DNA from 4 places in the Paenibacillus sp. USHLN196 genome. Region 3 is predicted to be linked to each of the others. Evidence: a T-box and tRNA genes for the amino acid it is inferred to sense, from the RefSeq annotation. Region 3 holds a T-box; the other regions hold tRNA genes.
The links. A T-box is a leader RNA that pairs with one kind of tRNA and senses whether it is charged. The one in region 3 lies ahead of leuS (leucine--tRNA ligase), so its partner is inferred to be a tRNA-Leu.
Positions count from the first base shown of each region.

Region 1 (3,173 bases), on a different contig from region 3:
ACATGTCTCATGAATGAGGTCCTCCTTTGACGGAAATCTTATCTCAGTTCATCTGGAATATCCAAAATATCAGCGACCAGATGCCTGAAGCGGGTTGCTTTGCGTGTGCCGTGAATGAGATTGGACAAACGATAGGGCGGGATACCGTACTGTTCACAAAAGGTCTTCTGGTCCACTTGAAGCTCGGTTAGCCGTCGTTTGATGGCCCATCCGAACGGAGTCACTGGTTTTTTCTTGTTCAAAAGGGTTCACCCCTGGTTAGATTGTAGTATTCAGTCGCCATCTCTTCATGTAGAATATATAGAAATGCGAGCTGTATATTTTATTATATACGTAAATGCGTCATCTAACAATTAAAAAAGACGGAAAAAAGTGTATTTTGTGATGTTAAATGGCGTAAATACGTTAAATAAACAAATAAAATGACAAAAAAACACGTCGGCAAGGAGGTTGCCGCGTGTTTTTTGTTTGTCCGAATGAAGGCAAGTGAAGCTGAGGAGAAAGAGGATTAGGCCCTGTAGGCATGAAGTCCAGCTCCAAGCATATGGAAACTGGGGAAAAACGATTTCATGGACATCGAGGTTGGCTGTGCCAGTCCATCCGCAGCCGAGGCGCTGACGGTGTTCCATTCATTCTCCAGATCTGCGGCCAGGCGGACCATCAGATCTTTGGTTATATCGTTATTCAGGGGAATAACTTTGGAGGCTTCGGTTATGCAGGCATTCATGGCTGAATGCAGATAACCAAGGACCGCCTCCTCGACCGGGATATCGAGATGGTGGTTAATCCAGGCATGAACAGTGGAGAGGCAGCCAACCGAATCATATTTGGCGAAGATCTGTTCGAGCTGGCTGAAATCAATCCAGGGGTGCAGAGCGCGTGCGAGTCTGATCAATCGTTTGCCCATAACAGCAGCTTGTTCTCTGAGATCTCCAGGAGTTCGCTGAACATGGACGAGCTTGTCGATCAGAGCTATCCGCCATGTATCCTTGTGATCTGCTGCGGTATAGATGCCTTTTATGGCCATCCCTTCAAGACGAACGATGCTGGGATGCAACTGACAACGCATGAATGATTCGAGATCTTCAGCATTACGAATGGTACCCTCCTTGATATGGATATCCATGCCGAAGGAATGGGTGAACCCTCCGACCTGAATAGAGGAATCAAGCAGTTTGACATAATCGAGCAGCTTATTCCCACGGTTCACAATCATTCGCCTCCTGTGTTCGTTAAATGTCACTTAAAGTAACATTTATTTACCTTTTTGTTTGCTTTGTGTTTGAAAATCCGAATTATATGATAGTTATCTTCCCATAAACGTCCGCTTTTTGTCAATAGAATCCTTGTAATTTATGGTTTTAAATTGATAAATCATATGTTGTGTTATCTAATATATCATTCAACGTCAGTTGTTATCAGAGTGTAGGGGAAGACTATATATTACTATATATAAATGATTACACAGATCGGCTCTATCCGGAAAAGAGGGGATCAAAACTAATGATATGCAGTTCATGACTGAACATGACGAGAATATGCGATTTTTGAGGAAAATGCCTGGCTGATAAAGAAGTATTAAAAAGTGCTTTACTTTTAGATCTAAAGCCGGTATAATCAATTCTGTTGCCGATTATTTACGACATGCGGTCGTGGTGGAATGGCAGACACGCTATCTTGAGGGGGTAGTGGGCGTATGCCCGTGGAGGTTCGAGTCCTCTCGACCGCATCATATGAACGATTAAGAAGAAGCTTTCCTTTATTGGAAAGCTTCTTCTTTTTGTATTTTCGGCCAGTAGAACCTCAGGTCAGAAAAAAGGCCATCCATTACCGGGGCGATCGTCCGGTTGCGGGTGGCCTGTGTGTTATTTTTGAAGCAAGTTCTTGATATCTTCTTCAATCTTGTCGGGTGTTGTTTTGGGAGCGTAACGTTTCAGTACCTGTCCGTTCTGATCCACAAGGAATTTGGTGAAATTCCATTTGATTGCTTTGGAGCCGAGCAGGCCAGGAGCTTCTTTGCTTAGATGCTGGAAGAGAGGATGAGCGCTTGAGCCGTTCACATCAATTTTCTCGAACATTGGGAAGCTCACGCCATAATTCATCTGACAGAACTCTGCAATGTCGTCGGAAGATCCTTTTTCCTGTGCAAACTGGTTGCTTGGAAAACCCAGAACTGCAAAAGGGGCATCCTGAAACTTGTCTTGCAGTTCTTGCAGACCTTTGAATTGAGGAGTAAGGCCACATGAGCTTGCCGTATTCACAATCAGTAGCACTTTGTCACGGTAGTCGGACATTTCAACTTCTTGACCGCGAAGGGTATTCACTTTGTAATCGTAGACTGTCATCTAAATCGCCTCCATGATCTAATCTTATACCTCTTATTATATTGGTTACAATTAAATATTGCAAAACTAATATGGTGTTAAAAGAATCAAAACAGGCAAGTTGTGCAGAATACGTGAATGAATATCGATGTGATTTTCGTCAGAGTGAGAATTAGATAGCCTTGAAGAGATGGGTAGAGTATAACCTTATTGTAAGCGTTATTATGGATGGGTATTGGCAAAAATCTGCCGATTCGGTGATCTGGGCGGACTTTACACCGTCATGTCGCGGGTGTATGATTCATAACGTAATTTCAATTTAAACTAAATTGTACTTGAAAAACGAAACAAACGATAATATCGCTCGATCTTACTTTAAGATATACGAACGATGTTTTAATCGCTGAGTTTCCATTCATTGATGAGTGGGAAACGGGGGAACCAACGGAATGCGCTGTCCAGGACAGTGGTATTCATGGGGTGAATTTTCCGGTGACAGCCGGAAATAGGGCGACTCTCGCGCCCGAATCCGTCAGCTAACCTCGTAAGCGTTAAAGGGAGAGGCAACAAGCCGTACGCTGGTTCATGGTGTTTTCGCCATGGGTTATTTAAGAAGCGTTCGGGAGGCCTTGGTCCCCCACGCTTCTTTTTTGTTGTCTTTTCACGCCAAGGGAGGAACGAATGATGGATACTGAGATGATCTTAGTGACTGCTCCAAATGAAGCAGGACGCAAATTTATCAAATTGCTGATGTACAAAAAAATGCCGTTTGCCGTTCTAACCAACAGTGCAGGGGAAGAGCGTAGACTCCGTAGAATCGGGGTAGAGCATGTCATTCGAATGAACACG
Region 1 covers NZ_JBBCYH010000002.1:658,301-661,473, forward strand. The annotation lists gene WFI24_RS06280 (hypothetical protein) at 1-11, opposite strand, end outside; gene WFI24_RS06285 (XRE family transcriptional regulator) at 39-242, opposite strand; gene WFI24_RS06290 (urease accessory protein UreF) at 509-1,210, opposite strand; tRNA gene WFI24_RS06295 (tRNA-Leu) at 1,647-1,729, shown strand; gene WFI24_RS06300 (glutathione peroxidase) at 1,866-2,345, opposite strand; cyclic di-AMP (ydaO/yuaA leader) riboswitch at 2,716-2,890, shown strand; gene WFI24_RS06305 (hypothetical protein) at 3,006-3,173, shown strand, end outside.
Region 1: it encodes a tRNA-Leu, which carries the amino acid that the T-box ahead of leuS (leucine--tRNA ligase) is inferred to sense. The anticodon was not compared.

Region 2 (3,173 bases), on a different contig from region 3:
AATGTTATCGGAATTACGGTTTTTATATGAAAGAGGGCATCAAGTTTGGGTATCATTCATGACAAAAACGTCATTATTGATTCGTTGAAGGTGATTTTGGATAAATGAATAGGTTTGTCATGAGTTAAAAGAACTATTCCGTTATGTAGAATTTAAGAGATTATATTCTTTAAGTTGCATATATTGACAAAAATCTATTTTTTGCATATTATCGTCTTATCCAATCCACATATTGGATGAAAATTGATTTTATTGTGCGATAAATTCAAATAAAGGAGGTTTGGGGATTCGTATCTTAAGTAAGGTAGAAGTGGAAGATTTATTAAAACAAACATAGGAGAGTGTTATCTTTGAAAGCAAAAAAAATAGTAACTTTTGTTCTAGCATGTACCATGGTATTCTCAGCCGTTGGAATGGCAGTTCTCCCTGTAGTAACGGTATCTGCTGCCGATGCATCAGGTACAACAGCAAGTATTTCCGATGTTTTGAAGAACCAGCTGCCAGATGGAGGTTGGAGAAAAGATTATAAACAAACCAGTGGAGAATGGGCGAAGTCCACGATTGACAACAAGGCTACATACTCAGAAATTAGAAGATTGGCGAAAGAATTCAAAAAGACGAATGATCCGCGTTACTCAGCGGCTGCAATTAAAGGAATCAACTTTTTGATCAATATGCAGTATTCGAACGGTGGATGGCCGCAAGTGTACCAAAGCTCCGGATATCACAAACACATCACTTATAATGATGATGCCATGATTAACGTTATGTACATGCTGGATGAAGTAGCAACGCGTAAAGGTGACTTCTCGTTTATCGATAGTGCCCTTGCCAATCGCAGTAAGAACTCTGTTGCTAAAGGTGTAGATGCGATTCTGAATACACAGGTCGTTTCAGGCGGTAAGCTGACAGCATGGGGACAACAACATGATTCCAGTTCCCTTAAACCGGCAAGTGCAAGAATCTATGAAGTACCATCACTGACGGCTGGAGAGAGTGTAACGATTGTTAAATTCCTGAAAACCAGACCTGCTAACGCTAAAATTACGGCATCCATTAACGGAGCTGAGGCATGGTTTAACAAAGTGAAGATTACCGGTTACAAGTATGAAAGAGCAAACGGAGACAGCAAAATTATCGCTGATTCCAAAGCTGCACCGATCTGGGCTCGTTTCTACGAAGTGGGAACGGATAAACCCATCTTTATCGGTCGTGACGGGGTCGTTAAATACAAACTAAGTGATATTGATAAAGAAAGAAGAGGCGGTTATGCTTGGTACGGTAACTGGCCTTCCAAGCTGTAAATAGTAAGGAGTCGAAGGTTTCATTGCGTCAATTCCTGGTAACTATAAGTAAAGCCCGACTCAGACATAGACCTCTGGTTCGGGCTTTATTGTTATTATTTTCATTGTTGACACGATAGATTCCGCATGATATATTATTTCTTGTCGCCGAGATTGCCTACGGAGATATAATATGCGGTCGTGGCGGAATTGGCAGACGCGCACGGTTCAGGTCCGTGTGGGCTAACCCCCCGTGGAGGTTCGAGTCCTCTCGACCGCATCATATGTAATACAAGAAGGTTCCTAGAATGGTATATTGCCACTCTAGGAACCTTTTTTCTTTGTTTATTTTATTTATCCATTAATGGATAAATTTTTGTTTTGCGATGGTTTGCACCTTTATTTCAGAGGGGGTAGAGATAATAAAGACGGGCGTTGAGACCGCAGAGGTCAACTATGGAACTCAGGGCTCGACCACGATTATAACACAGGTAACTGGGAGTAGGACACCGATTCACATATCATAAGTTTCTCTATATCTCCAGGACGTACCTACAGGGTCAAGTTGAGTTAAATCGCGTTATGGATCGGAAGATCGTTGCATGGAAAATGCTCTATTCGGTCTTTATAATGAGGGCAGACTTGGGTGGATGAGACATAACCAGCTCCGCTCAGGTCACAGCATGCAACAATAAGGAGGCATATGATGTGCTAACTAGTGATACAGCCGTACACGTGCAGCAACAGAATGTTAATCTTGTAAGCGTTACAAATGGGCACGTTAGCCTGGAGATCAATCTTGAAAATGGTGAAGTGTCCTGCATCGGCAACCAATCTTCCCATGTGAAGGGCATTCGTAGTGCTTTTCGCTGGCAGGGCCGGGAATACAGCACGGATCATTATCAGAACCATGAGCTGACGGCACAGGAATATATTGTTCGAGAAGGTTTTGGAAAAGGCATCCGCTTGGTCATTCTGCATAAAGCATCGTTGCTGCCGCAGCTGGAGCAGCATTTCTATATATATGAATCCTCACCGTATGTACTGGTGCAGACCGTTATAGTCGGTGATAAAGAGCTTAAGGCGAACCGAATGGCTGTCATCCAATCCAAAACCATATCGATCGGCGGAGAATTCGATCAGGATGAACCAAGCATTCTGCGTATTCCGTTTGACAACGATAAATGGGTCAGATATACGGTGGTTAAGCCGCCGCTTGATGTGGAGAGTTACGAGGCGACAGCCTTGTTCGCGCCTGACAGCCGCCGGGGAATTGTGATGGGTTCCCTTACGCATCAGGTATGGAAAACAGGGATTCGTATGCAAAGCGAAAAAAGCGGACATATCGAAGGTCTTGATCTGTACGGCGGTGCCGTGAGTGAACTGACTCGCGATTCCCAGCCTCATGGTTATGTGAAGGGAAAGAGAGTTGAATCCCCGTTGGTATTCGTCGGGTTCTATGAAGACTACCGCGAAGGTCTTGAAGCCTACGGTCAGGCTAATAGCTGGATTGAGGCTCCATTACCTTGGGAGGGCGGTGTCCCGATTGGATGGAACAGTTGGTCTGCGGCCATGAGTGATCTGGACTATGATCTGTATACAGCGACCAGCGATTTTCTGAAAAATGAAGTACAGTTACTTGGATTCGAGAATGAGGATACGTTATATATCAACTTTGATGCTTTCTGGGACAATTTTACGCCGGAAGAAATGAAGAATGCGCTGGACCGGGTACGGCAAAATGGTCATAGAGCAGGGACGTACTGGACTCCATTTGCCTTCTGGGGAGGGCCTGATCAATTCGGTCAGGCGGTCGAAGGAACGAGTGGAAAATACACCTATGGAGACATTCTGCTGCGTGACAGTGAGGGCGAAATTTTGCCAGATGTA
Region 2 covers NZ_JBBCYH010000004.1:495,281-498,453, forward strand. The annotation lists gene pelA (pectate lyase) at 342-1,304, shown strand; tRNA gene WFI24_RS12240 (tRNA-Leu) at 1,479-1,563, shown strand; gene WFI24_RS12245 (alpha-galactosidase) at 1,992-3,173, shown strand, end outside.
Region 2: it encodes a tRNA-Leu, which carries the amino acid that the T-box ahead of leuS (leucine--tRNA ligase) is inferred to sense. The anticodon was not compared.

Region 3 (3,173 bases):
ATATATGGACTTGTGGATTGGATCAAGATCGTTGTGAGATTGAGCATCATCTGAGTATCTTTTCGCGTGTGGATGATGGTAGTAAGGATATGTACCAGCGTTTTGAAGAAGTTCATGTCCAGCGCGCGTATAATCCGGACTGGATGAAGCTGGAGTTATCCAAGGCAGGTTTCAGAGACGTGAAGGTGTATGCCGATTTTGAATGGGAAGAAGCCGGAGACAGCGCACAGCGCTTGTTCTACGTTGCTGTGAAGTAAGAGCGAATGAGAAGAGCTGTCCTTATGGTGCATAAGGGCAGTTTTTTTGTTTGATTTTCCATGGAGAATGAATAACAAGCTTCTGTGAATCGGGCAAGGAAATGCAAGAAAAGACATAACGAGGTGACAAAAAGTATTGCTAGTTATAGGAAAGGAAGCCATAATGATTGGATAGAAAGCGTTTTCTAACTGAATTATTATTCAAAGTGAGGTGCAGTAATGGAAAGTACATATAAAACAAGACTCACGTCAGAACAGCTGAATACCATAATTAAACAACATTTCTCTGCAAATATACAGGACTATAAGGAGATGGTGGATGGCTGGGCCAATCATGCATATCTCATTACCCTAAGTGATGCACAGCGGGTGGTACTCAAAATTGCTCCGTCGGCTTCGACAAATCTGATGCGCTGTGAGCAGGATCTCATGATTGCCGAGGTTGAGGCACTACGCCTCATTACGAAACTACAGGATGTTCCCGTACCGCAAGTGCTGGCTTATGATGATTCGTTAACCATTGCTCCAGCGCGTTATTTTATCATGGATTATATTTCTGGAACACCCTACAATCAGGTCAAGGATCAATACGCGGCGGAAGAGCAGGAAGCTATTGAGCAGCAACTAGGTCAGTATAACCGTCGGATTAATGAGATCAAAGGAGAGAAGTTCGGATATTTTTCGAAGCAAAAACAACGTTATTCTACATGGAAAGAAGCATTTATCCATCTGATGGATGACATTCTTAACGATGGGGAAGAAGCCGGGATTACATTTTCGATTGAATACCCTGAGTTGAGACGCTTGATTGAAGAAAAATCGGATGTGTTGGACGATGTCAAAGAACCTGTACTTGTCAGTTGGGATCTGTGGGATGGCAATGTTCTGGTAGACGCAGGTTGCATCACAGCAATTATTGATTTTGAACGTTCTCTGTGGGCAGACCCTTTGATGGAGCATTACTTTAGTCATTTTAACTATACTCCCGGATTCGTGAAGGGATACGGGCAAGCGATTACGACTGAAAGTGAGCTGAGAAGAAGAAGTCTATACGACTTGTATTTTGATCTGGTATTACGCATTGAATGCGCTTATCGCCAATATGATAATCAGGAACATGTGAATTGGGCCATTCATAATCTGGAGGAAGGCATCGAGCGTTTTCGTTTATCCTGAACAGTAACGAGTGTTATTGAAAGATACGAACCGTGTTGCTTAAAAGGGTGATTATCACGTGTAATATTGACTTTGGGCTTGCTTTTTTATATAATGTTCCCGATATTGTATACATATTTCGATGATAAGGATCAGTAGTAATTCCTGTACATAACAGAGAGCCGGCGGTTGGTGCAAGCCGGTTGACAGTAATTTGCGAACTCGCCTTGGAGAAATGCGGTGATTACACCATTCTGTTTAACCTGCTTGTATAAAGCTTGGGTTCAGGAATGGAAATCCGCATCGGTTAACCGCCGTTACAGGTCCAAAGGGAGTGGATGACGAAGCACGTTCGTCCGCTAACTAGGGTGGTACCACGGGAATTCAACCTCTCGTCCCTAGCGCTGCAAACGCTACGGGATGCTGAGGTTTTTTTGTTGCAATTAAAATGCGATTAACCTGAAGGAGGAACAATAGATGAGTGAGAATAACCAGCCGAAACACGGCTATCAGCCACAAGTCATGGAAAAAAGTTGGCAGCAATACTGGGATGCGAATAAAACGTTTAAAACGGGTGAGGATCCTGCTAAACCGAAGTTTTATGCACTGGATATGTTCCCATATCCATCCGGTTCAGGTCTGCACGTAGGCCACCCGGAAGGATATACGGCAACGGATATCGTTTCCCGTTACAAACGTATGCGCGGTTACAACGTATTGCACCCAATGGGTTGGGACGCTTTCGGTCTGCCTGCTGAGCAGCATGCACTGGATACAGGTGAACATCCACGAGATATTACATTCCGTAATATTGACAATTTCCGTCGCCAGATCAAATCGCTCGGTTTCTCTTATGACTGGGATCGTGAGATCAGCACAACGGACCCTGAATACTATAAATGGACGCAATGGATCTTTATCCAACTGTATAATAAAGGCCTCGCTTATGTGGATGAAGTAGCCGTTAACTGGTGTGAAGCACTTGGAACAGTACTGGCTAATGAAGAGGTTATTGATGGCAAGAGTGAACGTGGTGGACATCCGGTTGTACGCAAACCGATGCGTCAATGGGTTCTGAGAATTACCGAGTATGCAGAGCGTCTGTTGGAAGACCTGGAAGAGCTGGATTGGTCTGAAAGCATCAAGGATATGCAGCGCAACTGGATCGGTAAATCGACAGGTGCAGAAGTTGTATTTGCCATAGAGGGTCGCGAGGAAGTCATCAAGGTGTTCACTACCCGTGCGGACACATTGTTCGGTGCGAGCTTTGCGGTACTTGCTCCGGAACATGAATTGGTAGGAGCAATTACAACTGATGACCAACGTGAAGCGATTCAGGCTTATCAGGAGCAGGCTTCTCGTAAGAGTGATCTGGAACGTACGGATTTGGCTAAAGACAAAACAGGTGTATTCACTGGCGCTTATGCAATCAATCCCGTTAATGGTGCAAAACTGCCAATCTGGATTGCCGATTATGTCCTTGCTGGTTACGGTACAGGTGCAGTTATGGCTGTTCCGGGTCATGATGCACGTGACTGGGAATTTGCGAAGCAGTTCGGTCTGGATATCATCGAGGTTATTCAAGGTGGAGACGTTACACAAGAGGCGTATTCAGGTGATGGCGCGCATGTGAATTCCGATTTCTTGAACGGACTGAACAATGAAGAAGCGGTTGCCAAAATGATTGCTTGGTTGGAAGAGAACGGCAAAGGACAAGGGAAAGTAACCTATCGTCTGCGCGATTGGCTGTTCAGCCGTCAG
Region 3 covers NZ_JBBCYH010000005.1:385,539-388,711, reverse strand. The annotation lists gene WFI24_RS15230 (class I SAM-dependent DNA methyltransferase) at 1-257, shown strand, start outside; gene WFI24_RS15225 (phosphotransferase family protein) at 477-1,433, shown strand; T-box leader at 1,546-1,815, shown strand; gene leuS (leucine--tRNA ligase) at 1,890-3,173, shown strand, end outside.

Region 4 (3,173 bases), on a different contig from region 3:
CCTCCGCAATAGCTTGTACATGATCTATACAGGTGTTCAGCGCTTCTTCTGTCATCCGATAAGCGACCGGACAGAACGGTTCTCCGCCCAGCTCACGAGAAACAATCCAGTCTGCAAGCGAAGTATACTTCCCAAGCATATCTCCGAATCCGGCAGCAGTCATCACTTGGGGGGCTTGCTCCAGAATATCCAGATCGGCAAAGATAGCCTCAGGCGGCACAGCCTGAAATGTCTGTTTGACTCCGCTTACAATTAAGGGTGCACCTGCAGAGGTAAACCCATCTACTGAAGCCGCTGTCGGTATGGACAGAAATGGCTTGTTCATTTTGGAACAGACAAATCGCACCAGATCATGGATGGTACCTGAACCCACGGCGATGACTGCCTCACTAGCCAGGTTCACACCCAACATGACTTGTACAATAGCGGCTTCGTCGGCAACGATATCACCCGTGTGATTCTCCGGTAGAGCGATCTCATCCACATGAATTTCCGCTTCCCGAATACTGCTCAGTACATCAGACCCAGCGGCCAGAAACGTATGACGATCATAAACAACCGTCACATGATTGTACCCTCGCTCAGACAAATAACCCGGCAACCTCTGAATGGCCCCAGCTTCCAGATGAATCAACATATCCACCAATCGATGTTCATGTCCACAAGCACACTGCTGCGCTTCCTCATTCCATGCTGCAATTCGTTCGTTCATATTCATTCGCTCTTACCCTCCCATATGAGATATCATGCATAATTAACAGGTTAAAACCACAAAATGAAATAAGGAAATAAAATGTGATGATTTTCCTGATCACACTTTACTTCCTGTACCCAACATTTGCAAATCCATATCTCATATTTCCAAGTAGGTGAATCGATGAAATTAACGAAAGAATTAGGGGTTTCGCTCGGATTTCTCGCCGGAACCACCTTTGGTAGCGGTATCGCTTTTTTGTTTCGTCTCCAGTCCGTTGAAGTTATTGCCAGTGTTACGCTGTTCGGTATCGCAGGAGCCATTGCGGGAATCATCATGGCAATCATTTTGCGGCAGCGGCAGCATTAGAATGTCGGCCCAAAATGGCATATTCACACTAATTCTACAAAAAATAAAGAAAGGTTCATGAATTGCTCTGGAGCAACTCATGAACCTTTCTTTTGTTTGATGCGGTCGAGAGGACTCGAACCTCCACGGGGGGTTAGCCCACACGGACCTGAACCGTGCGCGTCTGCCAATTCCGCCACGACCGCATAATATGTATCTCCTCATCCATCGATGAAAAGCGTCCGGTGAAGCAATTCCTTGTTTTACCGTAATTCAGAGTATACATGGTTCAAAATTAAAATGCAACTTCTTTTTTATTTCATTCAGGAAAAGGACATATGTCCTTTTATATCAAATTCAAACATCCTATCGTAACATTAAGCAAATATACCAACCATGCAACTGAAAAATGAAGGAGAGATTCACTTTGAAAACAAGCAATCTTTGTTTTATCGGTGCCGGGTTTCATGCATCCACGAATATATATCCTTCTGTTGTTGAGGCTGGAGGGCAGATCCAGGCCATTGCCACTCGCAATATCGAACGCTCTGAAGCAGCTCTGCTGCGATTTGGCAGCAAAGGAAACGCGTATGACAACGCTCAGCTTATGTTACAGCGGGAAACCTGTGACGGAGTCGTTGTCGTCGCCCAGCCTGTAGATCAGACCACTCTTGTCCTTGAATGTATTCGGGCTGGCAAGAATGTATACGTGGATAAACCACTTGGATGGAACGCAGCCGAAGCCGCCACTGTAGCAGAAGCTGCCGAACAGGCTGGGGTCGTCGTCATGGTCGGTTTCATGAAACGTTATGCTCCCATATATGTGAAACTCAAGGAACTCATTGATGGCGGTTCGCTAGGTAAGGTGCGTTCGTTCCAGATGAAGTTCGCGGTAGACAGTACACCATTTTGCAAGGATGAGGAACAATTCATGAAGCTCGCTGCCATTCATATGGTTGATCTGATGCGTTTCCTGTTCGGAGAAGCCGTACGGGTTACAGGCACAACTGTGAAAGATGGGGAACATATCAACCAGAGCATCTCCCTTGTATTTGAGAATAACGTCGTGGGTAGTGCCTATTTCACCGGCATGAGTGCATGGTCACGAGAGAGTGAAAGTGTACTCGTCACCTTTGACAACGGATTTGCGTCAGCTGAAGAGATCAACACACTTACTGTTCATCAATCCCGAAGCTCGACCAGCCTTCCCTGGAAATCTCTCGAGGAGCAAGATACTGTATATACGCCTTCCGGATCTCCCATGTCAGGAGCTTATCGGGACCTTTATCTACGCGGGTTTGTTGGTGAAATGGCGCACTTTATCGAGTGTTGCCAGAATCAGACCGTCCCACATTCCAGCGCCAAGGATAATATTGGAACAATGGCTCTATGTGACTCCATTCTATCGTCACTGAAGTAGCGTATATACGCTTACGATCACATTTTATACATCCAGAGAAGAGCCTGAAACCGGGGCTCTTTTTTTATCTTATATACATCAACACATCTGCCTTCGCCTAGAATTAGGGTTTATAATGGTTTATAATCTGCATAATAAGTGATATGCTCTTCCATGAACTATACGTACTTTATGTAATATAACCACCCAAATAGATACTATAGAGAAAATCACCGGAAAGTGGAGGTGTCTTATAATGAAAAAGGACGCAACCAAGCTATGTCCCGCGCCATACGGCTGTTCCGTGGAAGTTACCCTCAGTGTGATCGGAGGCAAATGGAAAGGTGCCATTTTGTATCATTTATTCTCCGGTCCTTTGAGATTTAACGAGATCCGAAAATTGTTTCCTGACATCACCCAGCGTATGCTCACCCTGCAACTTCGAGAGTTGGAAGGCAGCGGAATTGTTCATCGTGAAATATACCCCCAGATCCCACCTAAAGTGGAGTATTCCCTCACACCATTTGGTGAAACGTTACGGCCAATTATCTTCAGCATGCGAGATTGGGGAGAAACGTATACAAATGAGGTTCTGGCCAGATCCTCACAAGAGGTATAAAACACAAAAGAAGCTGTCCCTTGTTCTTAGGGGTCAGCTTCTTTACTTATTTGATAACCGTCTGGATCGTAACCGTACGGTTACGCCCCTCTTCCTTCGCTTGATACAATGCA
Region 4 covers NZ_JBBCYH010000004.1:407,788-410,960, reverse strand. The annotation lists gene WFI24_RS11795 (sn-glycerol-1-phosphate dehydrogenase) at 1-718, opposite strand, end outside; gene WFI24_RS11790 (hypothetical protein) at 878-1,063, shown strand; tRNA gene WFI24_RS11785 (tRNA-Leu) at 1,164-1,248, opposite strand; gene WFI24_RS11780 (Gfo/Idh/MocA family protein) at 1,470-2,462, shown strand; gene WFI24_RS11775 (winged helix-turn-helix transcriptional regulator) at 2,698-3,060, shown strand; gene WFI24_RS11770 (sensor domain-containing diguanylate cyclase) at 3,107-3,173, opposite strand, start outside.
Region 4: it encodes a tRNA-Leu, which carries the amino acid that the T-box ahead of leuS (leucine--tRNA ligase) is inferred to sense. The anticodon was not compared.